Linked DNA regions of Ensifer sp. PDNC004. The protein of the gene in region 1 interacts with the protein of each later gene in a pairwise test. Links are inferred from orthologs where the notes say so. Each region holds a gene or a part of one and is shown in the gene's direction. Other genes may lie near its edges.

Region 1 (6,505 bases):
GAACAGGCTGACGATCGACAGCGCGATGACGATGATGAGCTGGGTACGCTCGACGGCGGTCGGGAACGATCCGGCAAGCAGGATGGTCGCCGAGATCGCACCGGGACCGGCAATCAGTGGCAGGGCGAGTGGGAAGACCGCGATGTTGTGGATGTGATCCTTGACCGTCGCGTTCTCGCCGGTCTTTTCCTTGCGCTCCTGCCGCTTCTCGAAAATCATCTCGAACGAGATCCAGAAGAGCAGCAGGCCGCCGGCGATGCGGAAGGCGCCGATCGAGATGCCGAGCAGGCCGAGGATACTGTTGCCGAAGAGTGCGAAGGCCGCGAGAATGAAGAAGGCGATCAGCGAGCCGCGCGTGGCCACCTGAAAGCGCTCCTGGCGGCTGAGCCCGACCGTGAGGCTTAGGAAGATCGGCGCAAGGCCGGGCGGATCGAGCGTGACGAGAAGCGTTGTAAGCGCATTGACCAGCAGATCGACATTGAACATCCGTTTCCCCTTCCGGATTTCGCCCCGGGTTTTCCCGGTGGCATGAGGTATTGTTAGGCAAGCGGCGCTGGCTTGGGAAGGGGGCGACAAACAAAGTCTCAGCAAGGGCTTAATGAGCAATCGCTGCGCCCAGGTGGGGCGCAACGGGCGCCGTGGACGTCATTGGCGGCCAGGCTCTTCCGATTTCGCGCGCCATGCCCTACAAAAGCCTGCTCCGGCGGCAAAAGACTGTTCACAACTGCCGTGCGGCTCATCGGTTCCTGCTGGGATAACCGCGTGAATCGCACAGCGAATCAAGGCATTACAAGGACATCTTCACAGTCCGGCGGGCAAGTGGCGCCAAAGGCCGCAAATTGGCGCTTCCGATGGCAATCCGCTATAAATATCCGACTGATTCTGAACAAAGATCGTGATCACCATTGACTGAGCAAAGCACCCCCGGCGGCGGAAAAACTCCGCCAGGCATCGAGCCGATTTCCATCATCGAGGAAATGCAGCGGTCCTATCTCGATTACGCGATGAGCGTTATCGTCAGCCGCGCGCTTCCCGACGTGCGTGACGGTCTGAAACCCGTGCACCGCCGCATCCTCTACGGGATGAGCGAGCTCGGCATCGACTGGAACAAGAAATACGTCAAATGCGCCCGCGTGACCGGGGACGTGATGGGTAAGTACCACCCGCACGGCAACGCCGCGATCTACGACGCGCTGGCGCGCATGGCGCAGGACTGGTCGCTCCGCCTGCCGCTGATCGACGGCCAGGGCAACTTCGGCTCCGTCGACGGCGACCCGCCGGCAGCCGAGCGCTACACCGAATGCCGCCTGCAGAAGGCCGCCCATTCGCTGCTCGACGACCTCGACAAGGAAACGGTCGACTTCCGCGACAACTATGACGGCACCCTGCAGGAGCCGGCAGTCGTTCCCGCGAAGTTCCCGAACCTGCTCGTCAACGGCGCCGGCGGCATCGCCGTCGGCATGGCGACGAACATTCCGCCGCACAACCTGGTCGAAGTCATCAACGGCTGCATGGCGCTGATCGACAATCCGGCGATCGAACTGCCGGAACTGATGGAAATCATCCCCGGCCCGGATTTCCCGACTGGCGCGCTGATCCTTGGCCGCTCGGGCATCCGCTCGGCCTACGAGACCGGCCGCGGCTCCGTCATCATGCGCGGCCGCGCCCATATCGAGCCGATGCGCGGCGACCGCGAGCAGATCATCATCACCGAGATCCCGTTCCAGGTGAACAAGGCGACGATGATCGAAAAGATGGCCGAGCTGGTGCGCGAGAAGCGTATCGAGGGCATCTCGGACCTGCGCGACGAATCGGACCGCCAGGGCTACCGCGTCGTCATCGAACTCAAGCGTGACGCCAATGCCGACGTCATCCTGAACCAGCTTTACCGCTACACGCCGCTGCAGACCTCGTTTGGCTGCAACATGGTGGCGTTGAACGGTGGCAAGCCGGAGCACATGACGCTGCTCGACATGCTGCGCGCCTTCGTCTCGTTCCGCGAGGAAGTCGTTAGCCGGCGCACGAAGTACCTGCTGCGCAAGGCACGCGACCGCGCCCATGTGCTCGTCGGCCTTGCCATCGCGGTTGCCAACATCGACGAAATCATCAAGCTCATCCGCCATGCGCCGGACCCTCAGACGGCGCGCGAGCAGTTGATGGAGCGCCGCTGGCCGGCCCATGACGTCGAGAGCCTCATCCGCTTGATCGACGACCCGCGTCACCGCATCAACGAGGACGGCACCTACAACCTCTCGGAAGAGCAGGCCCGCGCCATTCTCGACCTGCGCCTGCAGCGCCTGACAGCGCTCGGCCGCGACGAAATCGGCGACGAACTCAACAAGATCGGCGAGGAAATCAAGGATTACCTCGACATCCTGTCGTCGCGCCTGCGCATCATGAGCATCGTCAAGGACGAGCTCGTCGCCATCCGCGACGAGTTCGGCACTCCGCGCCGGTCCGAGATCATGGAGGGCGGCCCCGACATGGACGATGAGGATCTCATCGCCCGTGAAGACATGGTCGTGACCGTCTCGCATCTCGGCTACATCAAGCGCGTGCCGCTGACGACCTATCGCGCGCAGCGCCGTGGCGGCAAGGGCCGCTCGGGCATGGCGACCCGGGACGAGGATTTCGTTACCCGGCTATTCGTTGCCAATACCCACACGCCGGTTCTGTTTTTCTCCTCGCGTGGCATCGTCTACAAGGAGAAGGTCTGGCGCCTGCCGATCGGCACGCCGCAATCGCGCGGCAAGGCTCTGATCAACATGCTGCCGCTGGAACCCGGCGAACGCATCACGACGATCATGCCCCTGCCTGAGGACGAGGCGACCTGGGAAAACCTCGACGTCATGTTCTCGACGACCCGCGGCACGGTTCGCCGCAACAAGTTGTCGGACTTCGTCCAGGTCAACCGCAACGGCAAGATCGCGATGAAGCTCGAGGAAGAGGGTGACGAGATCCTCTCCGTCGACACCTGCACGGAGCGTGACGACGTCATGCTGACGACGGCGCTCGGCCAGTGCATCCGGTTCCCGGTCGACGACGTGCGCGTCTTTGCCGGCCGTAACTCGATCGGCGTTCGTGGTATCAACCTCGGCGACGGCGACCGCATCATCTCGATGGCGATCCTTGGCCATGTCGAGGCCGAACCGTGGGAGCGTGCAGCCTATCTCAAGCGTGCAGCGGCGGAACGTCGGGCGACGAACGGCGACGAGGAAGAAATCGCCCTGGTCGGCGAGGAAGTCGCTGACGGCGGAGAGCTGTCGAACGAACGCTTCGAGGAGCTGAAGGCACGCGAACAGTTCGTGCTGACGGTCTCGGAGAAGGGCTTCGGCAAGCGCTCGTCGTCCTACGATTTCCGCACCTCGGGCCGTGGCGGCAAGGGCATCCGTGCCACCGACACCTCGAAGACGACGGAAATCGGCGTTCTTGTTGCTGCCTTCCCGATCGAAGACAACGACCAGATCATGCTCGTCTCCGATGGCGGCCAGCTGATCCGCGTGCCGATCAATGGCGTCCGGCTAGCGAGCCGCGCGACCAAGGGTGTCACCATCTTCTCGACCGCCAAGGATGAGAAGGTCGTGTCGGTCGAGCGCATCAGCGAGCCGGAGAGCGATGAAGAGGAGGGCGAAGAGGCAGTCGTCGAGAACGGTGCGCCGGAAACGCCAGTCGAATCCGAGGATTAAGCGCTCCACTTGAAGTGCCAAGGAAACAGAAAGCCCGCCATTTTGGCGGGCTTTTTCGTGGGTCGGCACCAGTATAGAGCCGTTAGCGGGAGGTGCCTGAAATCAGATTTCGGTATTCGCGTCTGCGAGCGCAGTGCCACGAATATAGGCCCGCAGCCCCGCGGCAAGTGCGTCGAACGTGACGCGACAGCGGGGCGCCGTCTTCAGGTTCTCGTGCATCGCCAGCCAGGTGTCGAGCTTCATCTCGAACAGTTCCGGCAGCACCGGGAGAAGATCGGGATCGCGCGCCGCAAGCCCGTTCTGGCAGATACCGATGCCGAAGCCGGCGCGGATTGCAGCCAGTTGGGCAAGGTTGCTGTCGGCCTTCAGCGTAAAACGTGTCGCCGGCAGTTCCGGCGAGCGGGCGATGATCGCTCGGATCGCCGCCGTCTCGCGGTCGAAACCGATCAGGCTGTGATCGCTAAGCTCGGCCAATGTCTGCGGCATGCCGTGTCTCTCGATATAGCGGCGATGGGCGTGAAAGCTTAAGGGAACCGCGCCGAGATGGCGGGCGATCAGCGCATCCTGAACGGGCGCCACCATGCGCACGGCGATATCCGCCTCCTGCCGCAAGAGGTCTTCGACCGTGTCCGAAGCGGAAAGTTCGATTGTCAGCTCCGGATAGGTCTCGTGCAGTTCTGTGAGGATGGGCGGCAGCACCTCGATGCCGATGACTTCGCTGGCGCTGATGCGGACTGTGCCGCTGACTGTATCGCGCTGGCTCGACGCGGCGCGCAGGAGCGCGGCCGATGTCGCAGCGAGCGTCTCGGCATAGGGCTTGAGCGCCAGCGCGGCATCGGTCGGCAACAGGCCGTGCGGGGAGCGCACGAAGAGCGGATAGCCGAGCGCGGCTTCCATGGCGTCCACGTGCCGGCCAACGGTTGGCTGCGTCAAGCCAAGCTCGCGAGCAGCGGCCGACAGCGATCCCTCGTCAAGAACCGCGAGGAACGTACGATAGAAATCCCAGCTCAAATCCATCTTGCTCATGCATTTCAGTATAGCGGTGCAATATTGTTCGGCAATTGCGTTTAACCCGTGAAAGCGTGATCTTCCCTTCATCGAAACGGATGGAGCGTGACATGACCGAGATGCAGCAGAAAACAAGACGCGCGCTGGTGCTCGGTGCGACGGGCGGTATCGGCAGCGCCGTCGCGCGCGGGCTCAAAAGGCGTGGCTGGCAGGTGCGTGCCTTGAACCGAAACGCTGCGACGGCGGCGCAGACCGAGCCGGCGTTCGACTGGCGGCAAGGCGATGCCATGAACGCGAGCGACGTTCGCACTGCTGCCGAAGGCGTCGATCTGATTGTGCATGCGGTCAATCCGCCCGGCTACCGCAATTGGGGCACCCTGGTGCTGCCGATGCTCGACAATACGATCGCCGCCGCCAAGGCCACCGGCGCACTTATTCTTTTGCCAGGAACGATCTACAATTTCGGCCGCGACGCCTTTCCCGTCCTGACGGAGGACGCACCGCAGAACCCGGACACCGACAAGGGCCAGATTCGCAAGGAGATGGAGCGTCGCTTGAAGGATGCGTCGGAGGTGGGTGTCGGCGTCATCATCGTCAGGGCGGGCGACTTCTTCGGTCCCGGTGCAGCCAATAACTGGTTTTCGCAAGGGCTGGTGAAACCGGGCAAACAGTTGGGCGCGATTTCCTACCCGGGCCGCGAAGGCATCGGTCATCAATGGGCCTATCTGCCCGATGTGGCCGAAACCATGATCCGCCTTGTCGAGCGCGCCGAGGACCTGCCGCCTTTCGCCGTCTACCACATGCGGGGCTTCCTCGACCGCAACGGCACCGAGATGATTGCGGCGATCCGCCGGGTCGTTGGCAAGCCCGCGCTTCCCGTCCGCGCCTTCCCGTGGTGGCTGATCGACCTGGCGTCGCCCTTCGTTCCGCTCTTCAGGGAGTTGCGCAAGATGCGTTATCTCTGGCGTGAACCCTTGAGAATGCCGAACGAACGGCTGCTCGCGGTGCTCGGCGAAGAGCCGCACACGCCGATCGACGAGGCAGTCGCAACGACGCTCCGCGGGCTTGGTTGCCTGAGCGACCGGCCGGCGCTTCTACAAGGGGTTGCCGCAGGCTAGGGCGCGCCATGTCCACGATCGATTTCGGCCGGGCCTGATACCTGTCAGTTCCGGAAGACGAGGCAAGCGCCGCCGCTCTTGCGGATGGTGGCGCAAAGCTTGTTTGCGTCTGCCTGGGTCTCGCGGCCGATGCGTGCGGCGTAGCGGATCCTGAGGCCAAAGCTGGCATTGCGCTCGCGCAGGAGAAGCGCCTTCTCACTGCGGATCGGCTCCGGCAACCGCTTGACGGCGCTGACGAACAATCGCTGCGCCACCGACTTCTGGAAATGCGCGGCAAGCTGCACGCCCCAGGGCGCCCATTCCGCCTCCTCGATCACCTCGATGTCGCGCAGGTTGCGGGTGCTGGCGAGCGCCACGCAGCCGTCGATGAAGTTCTTGTTCTTGTCGAGCGTCAGGTCGAGGATCTTTGGCGGATTGTCGCGCCAGTCCTCGACGCTATAGGCGGTGATCGCAAGCACGTAGTTGCGTGTTTCCGCCGGCAGCCAATCGACCTCGAGAAAACGTTCGAGCCCGTTCTCGCCGGCATTGTAGGCGGCAGCCGCATAGCCGAGATTGCCGTAGCGCGACTTGAGTTCGTTCAGATACTCCGCCGACTTGCCGAGCGCCTCGACCACATCGAAGCTGTTGTTGAGCCCCCGCATCTTCGCCGTTCCCGGCATGAATTGCGCGATGCCTTCAGCGCCCTTGGGGCTG
Region 2 (6,307 bases), 2.0 Mb from region 1 along the record:
CGTCCGCGAAAATTCGCCGTCTTCCAGATCGATGACCCGCGGCGAGGGGCCCCGTTCGCGCGGCCGTGTCCAACCGGCACCGGAAGCAGTGGTCACGATCGTCATTCGCTTGCGCAGGAAACCGGCAACCGCATTGCGCACGAAAGGCAAAAACAGCAGGAGGCCGATCACGTCGCTGACGAAGCCCGGTACCACCAGCAGGATCGCCGCGACGAACAACAATGCGCCGCCAAGCACCTCCCGGCCCGGGTCGCTGCCGTTGCGCGCGGCGTCCTGCATCCGACGAATGACGGTAAATCCCTGGACTCTCAGCAGGATAACGCCGACAAATGCACTGGCAAGAACCAGAAGCAACGTCATCAGGAGGCCGATCTCTCGGCCGACGACAACGAAACCGGCGATCTCGGCCAGCGGAAGCCCGAGGATGGCAAGGGGGATAAGAAATGAACGCATCGATGCTGCCCGAAAATGTAACCTGGTGTCACATCCCCGTCTAAGGGTGCGACATCGCCATTTGAATGATCTATTCTTGCGGACTATATGGAATAGCCACGAGAAATTCTAACAGCGGTTCCGGGTGGAAATGGGCTCTTTTGACTTCATCACGTTTTTTTTCCTGATCGCCGCGGTGGTCATTTTCCTGCAACTGCGCAGCGTCTTGGGCCGACGGACCGGGAGCGAGCGGCCGCCGTTCGATCCGTATTCGCCACGCGACATGAGTCAGGGGCCGGATAACGGCGACAAGGGCAAGGTCGTGCAATTGCCGCGCCGCGAGAATGCGGACGAAGAAGCGAACCGCTACGAAGCGATCGACGCCTTCGCCAAGACCGGAACGACGCTGAACACCCAGCTGCGGGCGTTGAGCGATGCGGATCAGGGTTTCGATCCCAAGGAATTCGTCAACGGCGCCAAGATGGCCTACGAGATGATCGTCATGGCTTTCGCGGACGGCGACCGCAAGACGCTGAAGAATCTGCTGTCCCGCGAGGTCTATGAAGGCTTCGACGCGGCGATCACCGATCGCGAGCGCAAGGGCGAAGTCGTCAAGTCCACCTTCGTCGGCATCGACAAGGCGGACATCATTCACGCCGAAGTGAAGGACAGCGAAGAAAACATCACCGTTCGCATCGTCAGCCAGCTGATCTCGGCGACCTACGACAAGCAGGGCGGCCTGATCGACGGCGACGCCGAGTCGGTTGCGGAGGTCAACGATCTCTGGACCTTCGCGCGCGACATTCGCTCGCGGGATCCGAACTGGAAGCTGATCGCCACCGAATCCGAAAACTGAGCGGACGCGGTACCGATGTCCTATCGACTTGAGCCAGCCCGTTTCTCCGAGCTTCCGGGCTGGCAGGATGATGATCCGACCACGGTGATCGAGGCGATGCGTCGCTGTCACCAGCATGTCTCGACGGTCAAACCCTATCGCACGGGTTCTCTCGGGATTTCGGTCGACGATCTCGCGCCGGCCTTCTCCGCATCGCAGCAGCAGGTGGAAAACGCAGGGAACGCGCGAGCGTTTTTCGAAGCGCAGTTCGTCCCCTTCCGGATCATGCCCGAGACGGGTTCCGGTTTTGTCACGGCCTTCTACGAGCCCGAGATCGATGTCCGCGCCGAACCGGACGAGACCTATCGTTATCCGCTCTACCGCCGGCCGGACGATCTGGTCGATGTTCATGACGGCAACCGGCCGGAGGGCATGGATCCCTACTTTGCATTCGGCCTCTCCGAGGGTGGACGGATCAGCGAGTATCCGGACAGGCAGGCGATCGAGCAGGGCCATCTGGCCGGCCGCGGTCTGGAGATCGCCTATGCGAAGTCCAAGGTCGAGATCTTCTTCGTTCATGTGCAGGGTGCCGCACGGCTCCGGTTCCCGGATGGTTCGCGTCGTCGCGTCACTTATTCGGCCAAGACCGGGCACTATTTCTCAGCGGTCGGCAAATTGCTGATCGAGCGAGGCAAGATCGATGCCGCCACCGTTTCGATGATGAGCATTCGCGACTGGCTGGAAGCCCATCCCGACGAGGTCGACGAGGCTCTCTGGCACAACCGGTCGTTCATCTTCTTCCGCGAGGCAGAGGTCGAGGACGAGCGGTTGGGGCCGATTGCCGCCGCCAAGGTCTCGCTCGAGCCGAACCGCTCATTGGCCGTCGATCGGCTGATCCATACCTTTGGCGTTCCCTTTTTTATCGCGAGCGAGAGCCTGACGCGGCTCGATGACGGAAAGTCCTTCCAGCGTCTGATGCTGGCGCTCGATACCGGCTCGGCGATCGTCGGCCCGGCTCGCGGCGATATCTTCACCGGGTCCGGTTTCGAGGCTGGCGAACGGGCCGGAGCGGTTCGCAACGCGGCCGACTTCTACGTCTTCGTTCCCAAGGCGGCCGCGGCCCGTTACGGCCATGGCTAAGGACAAGAAGCTCTCGGCCGAGGATCGCATTCTCTGGGGCAAGGTTGCCCGGTCGGCGAGACCGATGCCCGGTCGGCTCGTAGACCTCATGGAGATTCTGGCCGAGGCCGAACAGGCAAAGCCTCCGGAAGAGGTGAAGGCAAAGCAGCAGCGGCAGCAGCCGGCAACGGCGGCCGAGCAATCGGGTATAGCGCTGACGAAGAAGCCCGGCGAAAAAGTGCATCATCCTCTGGAGCGACCGGTCAAGCGCAAGCTGGCCAAGGGGCACCTGGTGCTCGAGGGGCGGATCGACCTGCACGGCATGATCCAGAGCGAAGCCCATGGTCTTCTTCTGCAGTTTCTGCTGAGGGCGCACGAGCGGGGGCTGCGGCATGTGCTCGTCATTACCGGCAAGGGCACCTCGTTTGGCAGTGACGGCGCCTTGAAGCGAGCCGTGCCGCTCTGGTTCTCGCTTCCGGAGTTCCGGCCGCTGATCTCATCCTATGAACCGGCCGCCCGAAACCATGGCGGCGAGGGCGCTCTCTATGTTCGCCTGGCGCGGGTGAGGGGCAGCGCGCTATGACGCCCTTCGGCCAGGCTCTGCGCGAACTCCGGCACCGCAAGGGCGTGTCGCAGAAGGAGATGGCGAAGGCGATCGGTGTCTCTGCGGCTTATCTCTCGGCGCTCGAGCACGGAAAGCGCGGTGCACCGAGCTTCGATTTCCTCCAGCGCGTCACCGGCTACTTCAACGTGATCTGGGACGAGGCGGAGGATTTGTTCCGCATCGCCAATGTTTCCTCGCCGAAAACGGTGCTCGACACGTCGGGTCTAACGCCCGAGCACACCGCATTTGCGAACCGTCTGAGCGAGCAAATTCGCGCTTTGTCTCCGGAGACGATCCGCAAGCTGGAAGATGTTTTGGAAAAAGCCACATTTCCTGATAATGACAGGGGATGAATGCTTGTTTCCGGCCGCTGCCCGGCGGTCCGGGATTTGGAACCGTGGACAAATTTCCTATAGTCCGCGAGGCGTCCGAGACGTGATTCGCAACGAATCACCATGTCCGAAGAACCTGGAAAGACCCGTACCGTATGACCGATACTCCTGAAACCGCAGCCGGCGCCAGCGCCGAATATGGTGCCGATTCCATCAAGGTGTTGAAGGGCCTCGACGCCGTACGCAAGCGGCCGGGCATGTATATCGGCGACACGGACGATGGCTCCGGCCTTCATCACATGGTGTACGAAGTCGTCGACAACGCCATCGACGAGGCGCTTGCCGGCCACGCCGACGTGGTCACGGTGACGCTCAATCCGGACGGATCCGTAACCGTGACCGACAACGGTCGCGGCATCCCGACCGGCATCCACAAGGAAGAGGGTATCTCGGCCGCCGAGGTCATCATGACCCAGCTGCACGCCGGCGGTAAATTCGACCAGAACTCCTACAAGGTTTCAGGCGGCCTGCATGGCGTTGGCGTGTCGGTGGTCAACGCGCTTTCGGTCTCCTTGAAGCTGAAGATCCGCCGCGACGGCAAGATCCACGAGATGAGCTTCACCCACGGCGTCGCCGATGGTCCGCTCGCCGTCACCGGCGATGCGGGTGACGCGACAGGCACCGAGGTGACGTTCCTGCCGAGCGCCGAGACCTTCTCCAAGACCGAGTTCGACTATAGCACGCTCGAACATCGCCTGCGTGAACTCGCCTTCCTCAATTCCGGCGTCCGCATCATGCTGACCGACAAGCGCCATTCCGACGTCCGGCAGGACGAGCTGATGTATGAGGGCGGCCTCGAAGCCTTCGTCGCCTATCTCGACCGCGCGAAGAAGCCGCTGGTGCACAAGCCGGTGGCTATCCGTGGCGAAAAGGACGGCATCACCGTCGAAGTGGCGATGTGGTGGAATGACAGCTACCACGAAAACGTGCTCTGCTTCACCAACAACATCCCGCAGCGCGACGGCGGTACGCATATGGCGGGCTTCCGCGGGGCGCTGACCCGACAGGTCACGTCCTATGCCGATACGTCAGGCATCACGAAGCGGGAAAAGGTCACGCTTCAGGGCGAAGACTGCCGCGAAGGCCTGACGGCCGTGCTCTCGGTCAAGGTTCCCGATCCGAAGTTCTCGTCGCAGACCAAGGACAAGCTGGTATCGTCGGAAGTGCGGCCGGTGGTCGAAAGCCTCGTCAACGAGGCGCTGAGCACCTGGTTCGAGGAACACCCCACCGAAGCCAAGATCCTGGTCGGCAAGGTCGTCGAAGCGGCTGCCGCGCGCGAAGCCGCCCGTAAGGCCCGCGAATTGACCCGCCGCAAGGGCGCGCTCGACATTTCCTCGCTGCCCGGCAAGCTGGCAGACTGCTCCGAACGCGATCCGGCAAAATCCGAAGTCTTCCTGGTGGAAGGTGACTCGGCCGGTGGTTCCGCCAAGCAGGGCCGGTCGCGCGAAAACCAGGCGATCCTGCCGCTGCGCGGCAAGATCCTCAACGTTGAGCGTGCACGCTTCGACAAGATGCTGTCGAGCCAGGAAATCGGCACGCTGATCACCGCGCTCGGCACCTCGATCGGCAAGGACGAGTTCAACGCCGACAAGCTGCGCTACCACAAGATCATCATCATGACGGACGCCGACGTCGACGGCGCCCACATCCGTACGCTGCTGCTCACCTTCTTCTTCCGGCAGATGCCGGAACTGATCGAGCGCGGCCACATCTATATCGCCCAGCCGCCGCTCTATAAGGTGACGCGCGGCAAGTCGGCGCAGTATCTCAAGAACGAACAGGCGCTCGAAGATTACCTGATCTCGATGGGTCTCGAGGAAGCGACGCTGCAGCTTGAATCGGGCGAAGTCCGCGCCGGGCAGGACCTGCGCGAGGTGATCACTGACGCGCTGCGCCTGCGTAACCTCATGAACGGGCTTCACTCGCGCTACAACCGGGCGATCGTCGAGCAGGCGGCCATTGCCGGCGCGCTGAACGTCGAACTCAACGGCCAGCGCGACGAATACGAAAAGACCGCCGCCGAAATCGCCCGCCGTCTCGACGTGATCGCCGAGGAAACCGAGCGCGGCTGGACCGGTACCGTTACCAGCGAAGGCGGACTTCGGTTCGAACGCATGGTGCGCGGCGTCAAGGAAGCCGCGGTGCTCGATATGGCGCTGATCGGTTCGTCCGATGCGCGCTACATCGACCAGCTGGCGTCGAAGTTGAAGGAAGTCTACTCGGCACCTCCGGTATTGCGTCGCCGTGACGGCACGCAGGAGATCAGCGGTCCGCGCGCGCTTCTCGACGCGATCTTCGCCGCCGGCCGCAAGGGCCTGTCGATGCAGCGCTACAAGGGTCTGGGCGAAATGAACGCCGAGCAGCTTTGGGAAACGACGCTCGATCCGAACGTCCGCTCGCTGCTTCAGGTCCGGGTGACCGACGCCACCGACGCGGACGGTCTGTTCTCGCGTCTGATGGGCGACGAGGTCGAGCCGCGTCGCGATTTCATTCAGGAAAACGCGCTGAGCGTCGCCAACCTCGACATCTGATCGAGGTCATTGCGGAGACAAAAAGAAAATCCCGGCCTGAGAGCCGGGATTTTTGTTTGTGCTTCACTCGCCCTTGAACCGGCCCTCGAAGGCGAATTCGTCGACCGGCTTGCGCTGGCTCGGAATTTCGCGTGCGCGCAGATCGTCCGGCAATGTCGAGGGATCGGCGAGCCGGCCGATCGCGACGGCGGCTTCGACCCGGTAGTGTTCGGGAACGCTCAGGACGTGCATCGCCTTGTCGCGATCGATGCCCGCCATGCCGTGGGTGTGCCAGCCCGCAAGCGAGGCCTGCAAGGCGAGGCTGTACCAGGCCGCCCCGGTATCGAAGGCGTGGGTATAGGCATGCCGCATTTCGCCGTTCTGTGCTGCATTATGCGTTCTTGAAATCACGATC

What was found. The genes of interacting proteins can lie anywhere in the genome.
Region 2: the proteins of gyrA (region 1) and gyrB interact in binary tests that used the Escherichia coli proteins (3 or more experiments, as listed by UniProt). The link is inferred for Ensifer sp. PDNC004 from one-to-one orthologs.

What each region holds. Positions count from the first base shown.
Region 1 is NZ_CP070353.1:961,596-968,100, reverse strand. The notes cover bases 590-3,886. They hold gyrA (DNA gyrase subunit A), read left to right. Parts: upstream 590-905; coding sequence 906-3,686; downstream 3,687-3,886. Other genes in these bases: JVX98_RS12625 (LysR family transcriptional regulator), read right to left, coding at 3,789-3,886. Outside these bases: JVX98_RS12635 (MarC family protein), read right to left, coding at 1-486; more of JVX98_RS12625, read right to left, coding at 3,887-4,703; JVX98_RS12620 (NAD(P)H-binding protein), read left to right, coding at 4,805-5,812; JVX98_RS12615 (lytic transglycosylase domain-containing protein), read right to left, coding at 5,857-6,505. UniProt on the Escherichia coli protein: A type II topoisomerase that negatively supercoils closed circular double-stranded (ds) DNA in an ATP-dependent manner to maintain chromosomes in an underwound state.
Region 2 is NZ_CP070353.1:2,914,962-2,921,268, reverse strand. Bases 3,149-6,195 are described here. They hold gyrB (DNA topoisomerase (ATP-hydrolyzing) subunit B), read left to right. Parts: upstream 3,149-3,477; coding sequence 3,478-5,913; downstream 5,914-6,195. Other genes in these bases: JVX98_RS22465 (nitroreductase family protein), read right to left, coding at 5,977-6,195; JVX98_RS22475 (helix-turn-helix domain-containing protein), read left to right, coding at 3,149-3,343. Also shown: JVX98_RS22495 (FxsA family protein), read right to left, coding at 1-453; JVX98_RS22490 (Tim44/TimA family putative adaptor protein), read left to right, coding at 584-1,288; JVX98_RS22485 (murein transglycosylase A), read left to right, coding at 1,304-2,407; JVX98_RS22480 (Smr/MutS family protein), read left to right, coding at 2,400-2,969; more of JVX98_RS22475, read left to right, coding at 2,966-3,148; more of JVX98_RS22465, read right to left, coding at 6,196-6,307. UniProt on the Escherichia coli protein: DNA gyrase negatively supercoils closed circular double-stranded DNA in an ATP-dependent manner to maintain chromosomes in an underwound state.